Regions from separate parts of the Vibrio sp. STUT-A11 genome, predicted to be linked through region 1. Evidence: riboswitches for the same ligand, from Rfam matches in the RefSeq annotation. Region 1 holds a riboswitch; each other region holds the start of a gene.
What was found. A riboswitch is a leader RNA that binds a small molecule or an ion and turns the genes downstream of it on or off. The one in region 1 is predicted to bind thiamine pyrophosphate.

Region 1 (3,276 bases):
GCTTAGAGCTTAAAGGTGAAGAGCAAGGTGTGGCGGTTTACGACGATTTTGCTCATCATCCTACTGCTATTGAACTAACAGTTGGTGGCCTGCGTAACAAGGTGGGTGACAAACGTATCTTAGCAGTACTGGAGCCTCGCTCCGCCACCATGAAGCGTGGTGTGCACAAGAATACGCTGGCGGAGTCATTGCACAGTGCCGATGAAGTATTTTTGTTCCAGCCAGACAATATTGAATGGTCGGTACAGGAAATTGCAGACCAATGCCAGCAACCGGCTTTTGTTGACGCTGATTTAGACCGTTTTGTTGCGAAAATCGTTGAACGTGCAAAGCCTGATGACCAAATTCTGGTTATGAGCAATGGTGGCTTTGGCGGTATTCACGGTAAACTTCTCGAACAATTAAAACAAAAAGCTTAATCCTTATGTCTGACAAAAAACATCAACAAAAAAAAGCCATTACCCTAGCACTGACTGGCGCTTCTGGTGCGCCTTATGGCTTGAGACTTCTGCAATGTTTGGTCGCTGCGGATTATCACGTCTATGTGTTGATATCTTCCGCGGCGAGGGTTGTGATGGCAACCGAGCATGACCTGAAGCTGCCAAGTGGTCCTGATGCGGCGCAAAAAGCGCTGGTGGAGCACCTGAAGTGTAATCCTGACAACATTACTGTCTGTGGTAAAGATGATTGGTTCTCGCCAGTGGCTTCAGGCTCTGCGGCTCCAAAACAAATGGTGGTTTGTCCGTGTTCGGCAGGCAGCGTCGCGGCGATTGCACATGGTATGTCGGATAACCTGATTGAGCGTGCCGCCGATGTGGTGATGAAAGAGCGTGGCCAGCTGCTTCTGGTAGTGCGTGAAACGCCATTTTCGACCCTACATCTGGAAAATATGCACAAGCTGTCGCAAATGGGCGTAACCATCATGCCAGCAGCGCCGGGTTTTTATCATCAGCCAAAGACTATCGAAGACTTAATCGACTTTATGGTGGCGCGAATTCTCGACCATCTGGGGATTGAGCAAGGATTGGTCCCGCGCTGGGGATACGACCAACGTTCATAAATAGTTATCTTGCTACGTAGCCCGATCTTCATCTAAGTACCAAACCCCCTCGCGTAACCTAGCATCGCGAGGGGGTTTGGGTATACAATCCATCCAACTCATCGGGGAGCAACCCCATTTTGTATTGTGTTCATCAATACTTAAGGGCGCTGAGACCTAATGGCTTAACCTAGTTAGGCTATGGGGACCCGTAATACCTGAACCAGATAATGCTGGCGTAGGAATTGAGTCTGGATATTAGCCATCCCAATAGCCGCCTCAAACCTGTGCCGCTCAACTAATTTCTCTGAAATAGACATGGAGAGCGAGCAGTGAAACCCACTCTAAGCCTGATTGCCCTTGCTGCAATGACAACAACTTCAGCATTCGCTGCTGAAAACACATTAACCATCTACACCTACGACTCATTCGCTGCGGATTGGGGACCGGGTCCTAAAATCGAACAAGCTTTTGAAGCGAAATGCGGCTGTGACGTAAATTTCGTTGCTCTTGATGACGGTGTATCGATTTTGAACCGCCTGCGTCTGGAAGGCAGTAACAGCAAAGCGGATATCGTGTTAGGTCTGGATAACAACCTGATGGCGGAAGCGCAGAAAACAGGTTTGTTGGCTGAGCACCATGTTGATACCTCTAAAACTGTGTTACCAAATGGCTGGAACGATAAAACCTTCGTGCCTTATGACTATGGTTATTTCGCGTTCGTTTACAATAAAGAAAAGTTGGCTAACCCACCAAAAAGCATGAAAGAGCTGGTGGAAGAGCGTGATGATCTTAAAGTGATTTATCAGGACCCTCGTACTTCAACTCCGGGGCAGGGTTTGATGCTGTGGATGAAGTCAATCTATGGCGACAGTGCGACACAAGCGTGGCAGCAGCTGGCAGATAAAACCGTCACGGTGACTAAAGGTTGGTCAGAAGCGTACTCCATGTTCCTCAAGGGTGAATCAGACTTAGTGCTCTCTTACACCACATCACCAGCCTACCACTTGATTGCCGAAGAAGATGCAAAATTTGCCACAGCAGATTTCGCTGAAGGGCATTACATGCAAGTGGAAGTCGCGGCCAAGGTGAAAGACTCAAACAATGCCAAGCTGGCGGACGAGTTCTTGAGTTTTATTCTGAGTGACGAGTTCCAGTCAGCCATGCCAACGGGTAACTGGATGTACCCAGTCACTGACGTTGCCCTTCCAAAAGGCTTTGAAACCTTGAACGTACCAAGTAAGCCGTTGAGCTTTAGCGCCGATGAAGTGGCAAAAATGCGTAAGACTTGGATTCGTGAATGGCAAAGCGCCCTGACTTTCTAAGAGTTCCGTTTGAATACTGTACCCAAATTAGGCATAGGGGTCGCGATAGTCATCGCGGCCTTTGTTCTTTCTGCGCTGAGTGCTTTGGCTGTTCAGGCTCCGTCTCTGGATGTGTCGCTGATTTGGCATGATCCCTATTATCAGCACGTTACTAAGTTCAGCTTCTATCAGGCTTTTCTATCCACGTTGCTTAGTGTGGGTTTGGCGATTCCCGTCGCCCATTCGCTTTCCCGCCGTGAATTTTTCGGTAAGCCATTACTGCTCAAACTGTTCGCTTCCACCTTAGTTCTGCCTGTTTTAGTCGGGGTTTTTGGCTTGCTGGCGATATATGGCAATAGCGGTTTGATTGCCCAATGGTTGCAAACCCTTGATGCCAAGCTGCCATTCTCGATCTATGGTTTGAACGGCATTTTGCTGGCGCATGTGTTCTTTAATCTGCCTTACGCTGCGCGATTATTGTTGCAAACACTGGAGTCGATTCCTGCTGAGCAACATAAGCTATGTGCTCATCTCGGCATGAGCCATTGGGATAAGTTTCGTTGGGTTGAGTGGCCTCGATTAAGACAACAATTGCCACATGTAAGTGGCCTTGTCTTTATGCTGTGCTTTACCAGTTTCGCCACGGTGATGGCACTGGGAGGCGGGCCTAAATCGACCACCATTGAGTTGGCCATTTACCAAGCGATAAAATTTGACTTTGACCTGCAGGCCGGCGCGCTATTAGCACTGTGGCAAATGTTGTTGTGCGGTGTGATCGCGATAGGCGTACAGAAGCTGACAAAGCCAGTGTCTATAAGCTCTGGCAGCACATCGGTACAGCAATACTTAACGAAGGATCATGGGTGGTCAAAAGCTTGGGATAGCTTTTGGATCATGGGTGCCTTTTTACTGGTTATCCCACCACTTGCGATG
Region 2 (3,276 bases), on a different replicon from region 1:
AAAGGCTCGTCCATCAAGACCAGAGGTTTGTCCTGCATCAGTGTACGAGCAAGAGCAACACGCTGGCGCATACCTCCGGAAAGTTGCGTTGGCTTAGCGTAGGCGTAGTCAGCTAATCCAACTTGTTCGAGCAATTGAATAGCGCGCTGCTTCTCCCTTGCGGAATTTGAGTTGGCGTGAGAAAAGCGAGAACTCAAACAAACGTTGTCCAGCGCGTTGAGCCACGGCAGTAACAAGTCCTGTTGAGCCATGTAAGCGATACGCTCGTGCAAAGCTATTCCGTCAGTGGTCGTCAGTTCACCTTGCCATTTCACCTGTTCATCAAGTAAACCGGCAAGATAACGCAAAATGGTGGTTTTACCGCAGCCGCTTCGCCCCAGTAAAACCGTCCACTGACCTGCAGGAATGGTCATATTCACCCCTGCCAGCGTAGGTGTTTGGCTGTCGTTGTATTGCAAACATGCATCACTAAACTGAATACCAATCGCTTTAGTGCACATTGTGACATTTCCCAAAATTGGGGCCTGCGAAGAAGTGGTGAACCGGGCCGTGACCTTTACCGACTTCCAGCTCATCGGCATGGGCGATAGCTTGAGAGATATACTGTTTACCTAAATGCACGGCTTTGTGTAGGTTATTGCCTTGGCCAAGGTAAGAGGCGATCGCAGAAGAAAGGGTACAGCCTGTGCCGTGGGTGTTTTTGGTTGGGAAACGTTTTGAACTGATCAATTCTGCAGAATCCTGCAGGATAAGCAGGTCGTTACTGTTTTCATCTTTCTCTAGGTGACCGCCTTTCAACAAAACCGCTTTAGCACCAAGAGAGCGAAGGTTGTCAATCATCTGATTCATTTCCGCTTCGGATTCTGGCACAGGTTTCCCAGTTAACGCGGCACCTTCAGGAAGATTAGGGGTGATGATGTCGGCGAGAGGGATGAGTTCTTCTTTTAATGTGCTTATCGCAGAGTGTTCCAGCAATAAATCACCGCTGGTGGCCACCATTACTGGGTCAATGACCAGATGCTTCGGTTGGTATTGTTTAATTTTGTTAGCCACCACTTTGATGATGTTGGCATCGGCCAGCATGCCGACTTTAACCGCCACGATATTAAGGTCGGTAAAGACGGCATCGAGTTGGCTTTCTACATGCTCAAGCGGAATAGGAAAAATGGCGGAAACGCCTTGAGTATTTTGCGAGGTAATTGCAGTAATGACAGAGCAAGCAAAACTGCCCGTTGCCGACATGGCTTTGATGTCTGCCTGAATGCCAGCGCCGCCGCCACTGTCTGAACCGGCGATCGTTAATACGATTGGGGTGGTTGAAGATGGCGTCTTGTGAGAATTAGGCTGTGAGTGCTGCGTCATGGTCGCTCCTATTACAAGACGTATAGGAACTGACTTTGACCACGGTAGGCAGATCGATTTTCGTATCCGCTGCAGCGTGCCTAGTAAGTTAGGCGAAAGGCAAAGTGCGCATAGTTCCCTACGTCAGTGCTAACTGAATCAGGTTCAACGGGTCTCGAATTTCGATCTCAGCCAACGTGTAATACGTGGCCCCCCGACTATTTCGTTTGGATGATAGCAGGACACTTACTTAAGGGATACGTTTTTTAAGTGTTCATTTATGTGTTGTGAGTGATAGAGTAGCCATTATATGTTTTGTAGCGCGGAATTGACCAGTGCAACTCTCTGGTTTATGTGCAGAAACTGGAATATTTCATAATCAATCGTGGTGTCACTTAGCAAGGATTAGCACAAAACAAGGTTAATAAGATGTTAAAATTTAACGTATTGCCAATTTAACGTTACTGAATTAGCAGTAAGTTATTTAGGAAGGCTAAGACGATCATCAAGCAAGGAGACTTCATGCTTAATTCTGTAACAGCGAAGTCAGTGATCGATCATGCTCTTTTTTTAGGAGCTGATTTCGCTGAGCTATTCGTTGAACATCATCAAACTAACACCGTCCAGATAGCATCTGGTGAGGTGGATAAGGTCAATTCCGGTATCGATTTTGGTATCGGTATTCGCCTTTTCTTCGGTCACAAAGTGCTTTATGGTTACACCAACAGCACAGACGAAGCAGAACTAAAACGCGTCACCTCGTTGCTGGCTGCGAAAGACAAACGTGAGCAAATCGCATCTGCGGGTTCTATTAATTTGAATCGCTACCCAGTTCAGCACGGATGCCGTTTGCCTCTGAGCAAAGACGCCAATCTGGATTCTAAAATCGCGTTTCTTTTGCAAGTTGACCAAGCGGCACGAGCGGAAAGTGAATACATCAGCCAGTTTATTGGTAGTGTGCTACAGCGAGAGCAGCAGGTATCTATCTTCAACTCGGAAGGTTTACACGTTGATGATACGCGTCATTACATTCGCGTCGCAGGTAACACCGTTGCGCAAAAAGGCAATGAACAGTCTTCTGGCATGGAAGGTCCTGGTGCACTGGCTGGCTGGGAGTTCAGTGAGCAGATAGATGCCAAGGAACTGGGTCAAACTATCGCACAACAAGCTTTGGTTAAGCTTGGTGCAGATGCGTGTCCATCGGGTGAAATGCCAGTGGTTATCGGCAATGGTTTTGGTGGTGTTATTTTCCACGAAGCGTGTGGTCACTTGCTTGAAACCACATCGGTCGCTAAGAAGGCGTCAGTGTTCCACGATAAGATGGGCGAAATGATTGCTCATACGGCCGTAAACGCCGTCGATGATGGCACGATGACCAATGAATGGGGCTCAATTCATGTCGATGACGAAGGGTTGCCTACTCAGCGCACTCAACTTATCAAAGACGGTAAGTTAACTAGCTTTATGGTCGACAAAATGGGCGGCATGAAAACGGGTTATGAGCCAACTGGTTCAGGCCGCCGCCAAAACTATAAGTTCGCTCCGACTTCGCGTATGCGTAACACCTTTATTGAAGAAGGTGAGTATTCACTGGACGACATGCTGGCAGGTGTTGAGCGTGGTATTTACGCCAAGAAAATGGGCGGCGGTTCTGTGCAACCAGGTACGGGCGAGTTCAACTTTGCAGTACGCGAAGCTTATCTGATCGAAAACGGCAAAATCACCAAACCACTCAAAGCGGCAACGCTGATCAGTACCGGCCCTAAAGTTCTGAAAGAAATCAGCATGGTGGGTAAGGACATGGCACTCGCTCCAGGTATGTGTGGTTCTGTGAGTGGTGCTGTACCAACAACCGTCGGTCAGCCTTCGCTCAAAGTTGACAATATTCTGGTAGGAGGTGGTAACTAATGAGCCAAGAACAACAACTTCTTAATG
Region 3 (3,276 bases), 390 kb from region 1:
GCAGGGTGTGTAAGCGTTGTGAGGCGTTGAGCTAACCTGTACTAATTGCCCGTGAGGCTTAACCATACAACACCCAAGGGGTTTTGATGGACTCAATGAAAGAACATTGAATGTGTAAAAACGAGAATTAACAACAGCTTTCCAAGTTTTCTCTAGAAATAGAGAGTAAGAATTTGCTTGGCGACCATAGCGATTTGGACCCACCTGATTTCCATTCCGAACTCAGAAGTGAAACGAATTAGCGCCGATGGTAGTGTGGGGCTTCCCCATGTGAGAGTAGGACATCGCCAGGCTTTAGTTTTATTTTCACTTTTTTGAAAAGTGAAGACAAAAGCGGACATCTGCTTATGCGGATGATGCCACTGCGGAGTGGTAGTTCAGTTGGTTAGAATACCGGCCTGTCACGCCGGGGGTCGCGGGTTCGAGTCCCGTCCACTCCGCCACTTAATTTGAAGGTTTCGACCTTCGGTCGAATGAGTCCCGCTTGAACGCAAGCCCGGCCATTCCGCCACTTATATAGAGCCTCGCTTATGCGAGGTTTTGTCGAATTTAGAATATAATAAATTCTTCAGGGGTGTAGCTCCAATTGGCAGAGCAGCGGATTCCCCAAAGTTTGCGAGATGGCGCGTGTTGGGAGTTTGAATCTCTTAATCCATCGACAATTTGATTACCTATTTCTAGGGGTGTAGCTCCAATTGGCAGAGCAGCGGATTCCAAATCCGCGTGTTGGGAGTTCGAATCTCTCCACCCCTGCCATGTTTAAAGCCTCAGTCGAAAGACTGGGGCTTTTTTCATTTTCATCTCATAAAATATCCAAAAAGTGACACCTGTAACATTTAAAATGTTTTTATGTCGGCTAGGACTTATTAGTTGAATTCTAAGATTGTATTAACGATCTTAAGGCGATTTTGATTACAATGTCGCCATAAAAATTTGGGGGGATTATGGGACAACTTTATATTTTAGGTTTTATCGCCGTGGGTGGGGCATTTGGGGCGTGTTCTCGTTACCTTATTTCTGAGTTGTGTGTAACTCTTTTAGGCCGTGGTTTCCCTTATGGTACGCTAACCGTTAACGTCGTCGGTTCTTTTATTATGGGATTATTGATTGCCGCTTTTGAGAACGAGATGTTGGCAACCGACCCTTGGCGACAAATCGTTGGCTTAGGCTTTTTAGGGGCTTTGACCACGTTTTCCACATTCTCGATGGATAATGTGCTCCTTATGCAGCAAGGTGCTTTTTTTAAAATGGGTTTGAATATCCTGTTGAATGTGACGCTGAGTATTTCTGCTGCGTGGATTGGCTTCCAATTAATGATGCGCAACTAGAAAAAGCTATAAAATCTGATTTGTTCGGCTTGGTTTAATCAAGCCGTTTTTATATACTGACTTCACTTGTCGGAGTGCCATAAGGCTGAGACCGTTAATTCGGGATCCGTTGAACCTGATCTGGTTAGTACCAGCGAAGGGAACAGGAGAAGATACCTACACCAGATCTAATCTGGCTAACCTATCAAAACGTCGAATGTTGTTTTAGAGCTCTGTCAGTTCTTTATTCGACCCCTCTTGTCGCATCTATCCGCCAAGCATTTTTATCCCAATACTTTTTATTTAAAATAACAAGCAAGGAAAAATGCTATGTCGAATCGCAAACAAGCGAGACTGGAAGCAAAACAGTTTATTGAAACTCTCTCAGTACAGCCGTACCCAAATTCAAACAAAGTCTATGTAGAAGGCTCACGCCCAGATATCCGTGTCCCGATGCGTGAGATCTCTTTAGCTGACAGCCTTATCGGTGGTACCAAAGAGGCTCCTGTTTTCGAGCCAAACGAGTCGGTACGTGTTTATGATACCTCTGGTGTATACACTGATCCATATCACTCTATCGACCTTTACAATGGCTTACCGAAGCTTAGAGAGGGCTGGATTGAAGAACGAAACGACACTGAAATTCTTCAAGATGTCAGCTCTGTTTACGCAAAAGAGCGTTTGGAAGATGAAACGTTGGACGAGCTGCGTTACGGAAATCTGCCTCATATTCGACGTGCTAAAGAAGGGCACTGTGTCACTCAGCTTCACTACGCACGTAAAGGGATTATTACGCCTGAAATGGAGTTCATCGCTCTACGTGAAAACATGGGGCGCGCTAAGTATCGTGATGAAGTGCTAAACCAGCAGCACCCAGGCCAAAACTTTGGAGCTAATCTACCAAAAGACATTACTGCTGAGTTTGTCCGCAAAGAAGTGGCAGAAGGTCGTGCCATCATTCCATCAAATATCAACCATCCAGAATCAGAACCAATGATTATCGGGCGTAACTTCTTAGTCAAAGTGAACGCGAACATTGGTAACTCGTCGGTGACATCTTCAATCGAAGAAGAAGTAGAAAAACTCGTATGGGCCACGCGTTGGGGTGGGGATACCGTTATGGATCTCTCTACCGGGCGCAACATCCACGAAACCCGTGAATGGATTTTACGTAATAGCCCGGTGCCAATTGGTACAGTTCCAATGTATCAGGCGCTAGAAAAAGTAAATGGTATTGCGGAAAACTTAAACTGGGAAGTGATGCGTGACACCTTAATCGAGCAGGCAGAGCAAGGCGTGGATTACTTTACCATTCACGCAGGTTTGTTACTCCGTTATGTTCCGATGACGGCAAAACGTGTTACTGGCATCGTTTCTCGAGGTGGCTCCATCATTGCTAAATGGTGTTTAGCGCATCATCAGGAAAGCTTCCTTTACACTCACTTCCGCGAAATCTGTGAAATCTGTGCTAAGTATGACGTTGCACTTTCATTGGGTGATGGCCTACGTCCTGGTTCAGTCGCAGACGCTAATGACGAAGCACAGTTTGCTGAATTAAGAACCCTTGGTGAGTTGACTAAGGTTGCCTGGGAGTATGACGTACAGGTGATCATCGAAGGCCCAGGACATATCCCAATGCACATGATCAAAGAGAACATGGATCAGCAACTGGAACATTGTCATGAAGCACCGTTCTACACCTTAGGTCCACTAACTACTGATATTGCACCGGGCTACGACCATATTACTTCCGGTATTGGTGCGGCGATGATTGGTTGGTATGGCTGTGCAATGTTGTGTTATGTCACACCTAAGGAACACTTAGGTCTGCCAAACAAGGAAGATGTGAAGACCGGCATGATCACCTACAAGCTGGCTGCACATGCTGCTGACTTGGCAAAAGGGCATCCAGGTGCACAGGTCCGTGATAATGCGCTATCTAAAGCACGTTTTGAATTCCGTTGGGAAG

Region 2: linked by a shared signal. The riboswitch ahead of thiD (bifunctional hydroxymethylpyrimidine kinase/phosphomethylpyrimidine kinase) and the one ahead of thiB (thiamine ABC transporter substrate binding subunit) in region 1 are both predicted to bind thiamine pyrophosphate.
Region 3: linked by a shared signal. The riboswitch ahead of thiC (phosphomethylpyrimidine synthase ThiC) and the one ahead of thiB (thiamine ABC transporter substrate binding subunit) in region 1 are both predicted to bind thiamine pyrophosphate.

Annotation. Positions count from the first base shown of each region.
Region 1 covers NZ_AP026763.1:3,013,866-3,017,141, reverse strand. The annotation lists gene mpl (UDP-N-acetylmuramate:L-alanyl-gamma-D-glutamyl-meso-diaminopimelate ligase) at 1-419, shown strand, start outside; gene OO774_RS14020 (flavin prenyltransferase UbiX) at 425-1,060, shown strand; TPP riboswitch at 1,153-1,301, shown strand; gene thiB (thiamine ABC transporter substrate binding subunit) at 1,372-2,364, shown strand; gene thiP (thiamine/thiamine pyrophosphate ABC transporter permease ThiP) at 2,374-3,276, shown strand, end outside.
Region 2 covers NZ_AP026764.1:578,859-582,134, forward strand. The annotation lists gene OO774_RS18190 (ABC transporter ATP-binding protein) at 1-500, opposite strand, end outside; gene thiD (bifunctional hydroxymethylpyrimidine kinase/phosphomethylpyrimidine kinase) at 490-1,362, opposite strand; TPP riboswitch at 1,461-1,568, opposite strand; gene OO774_RS18200 (TldD/PmbA family protein) at 1,864-3,249, shown strand; gene OO774_RS18205 (TldD/PmbA family protein) at 3,249-3,276, shown strand, end outside.
Region 3 covers NZ_AP026763.1:30,513-33,788, forward strand. The annotation lists rRNA gene OO774_RS00125 (23S ribosomal RNA) at 1-66, shown strand, start outside; rRNA gene rrf (5S ribosomal RNA) at 177-293, shown strand; tRNA gene OO774_RS00135 (tRNA-Asp) at 367-443, shown strand; tRNA gene OO774_RS00140 (tRNA-Trp) at 680-756, shown strand; gene crcB (fluoride efflux transporter CrcB) at 945-1,328, shown strand; TPP riboswitch at 1,389-1,487, shown strand; gene thiC (phosphomethylpyrimidine synthase ThiC) at 1,638-3,276, shown strand, end outside.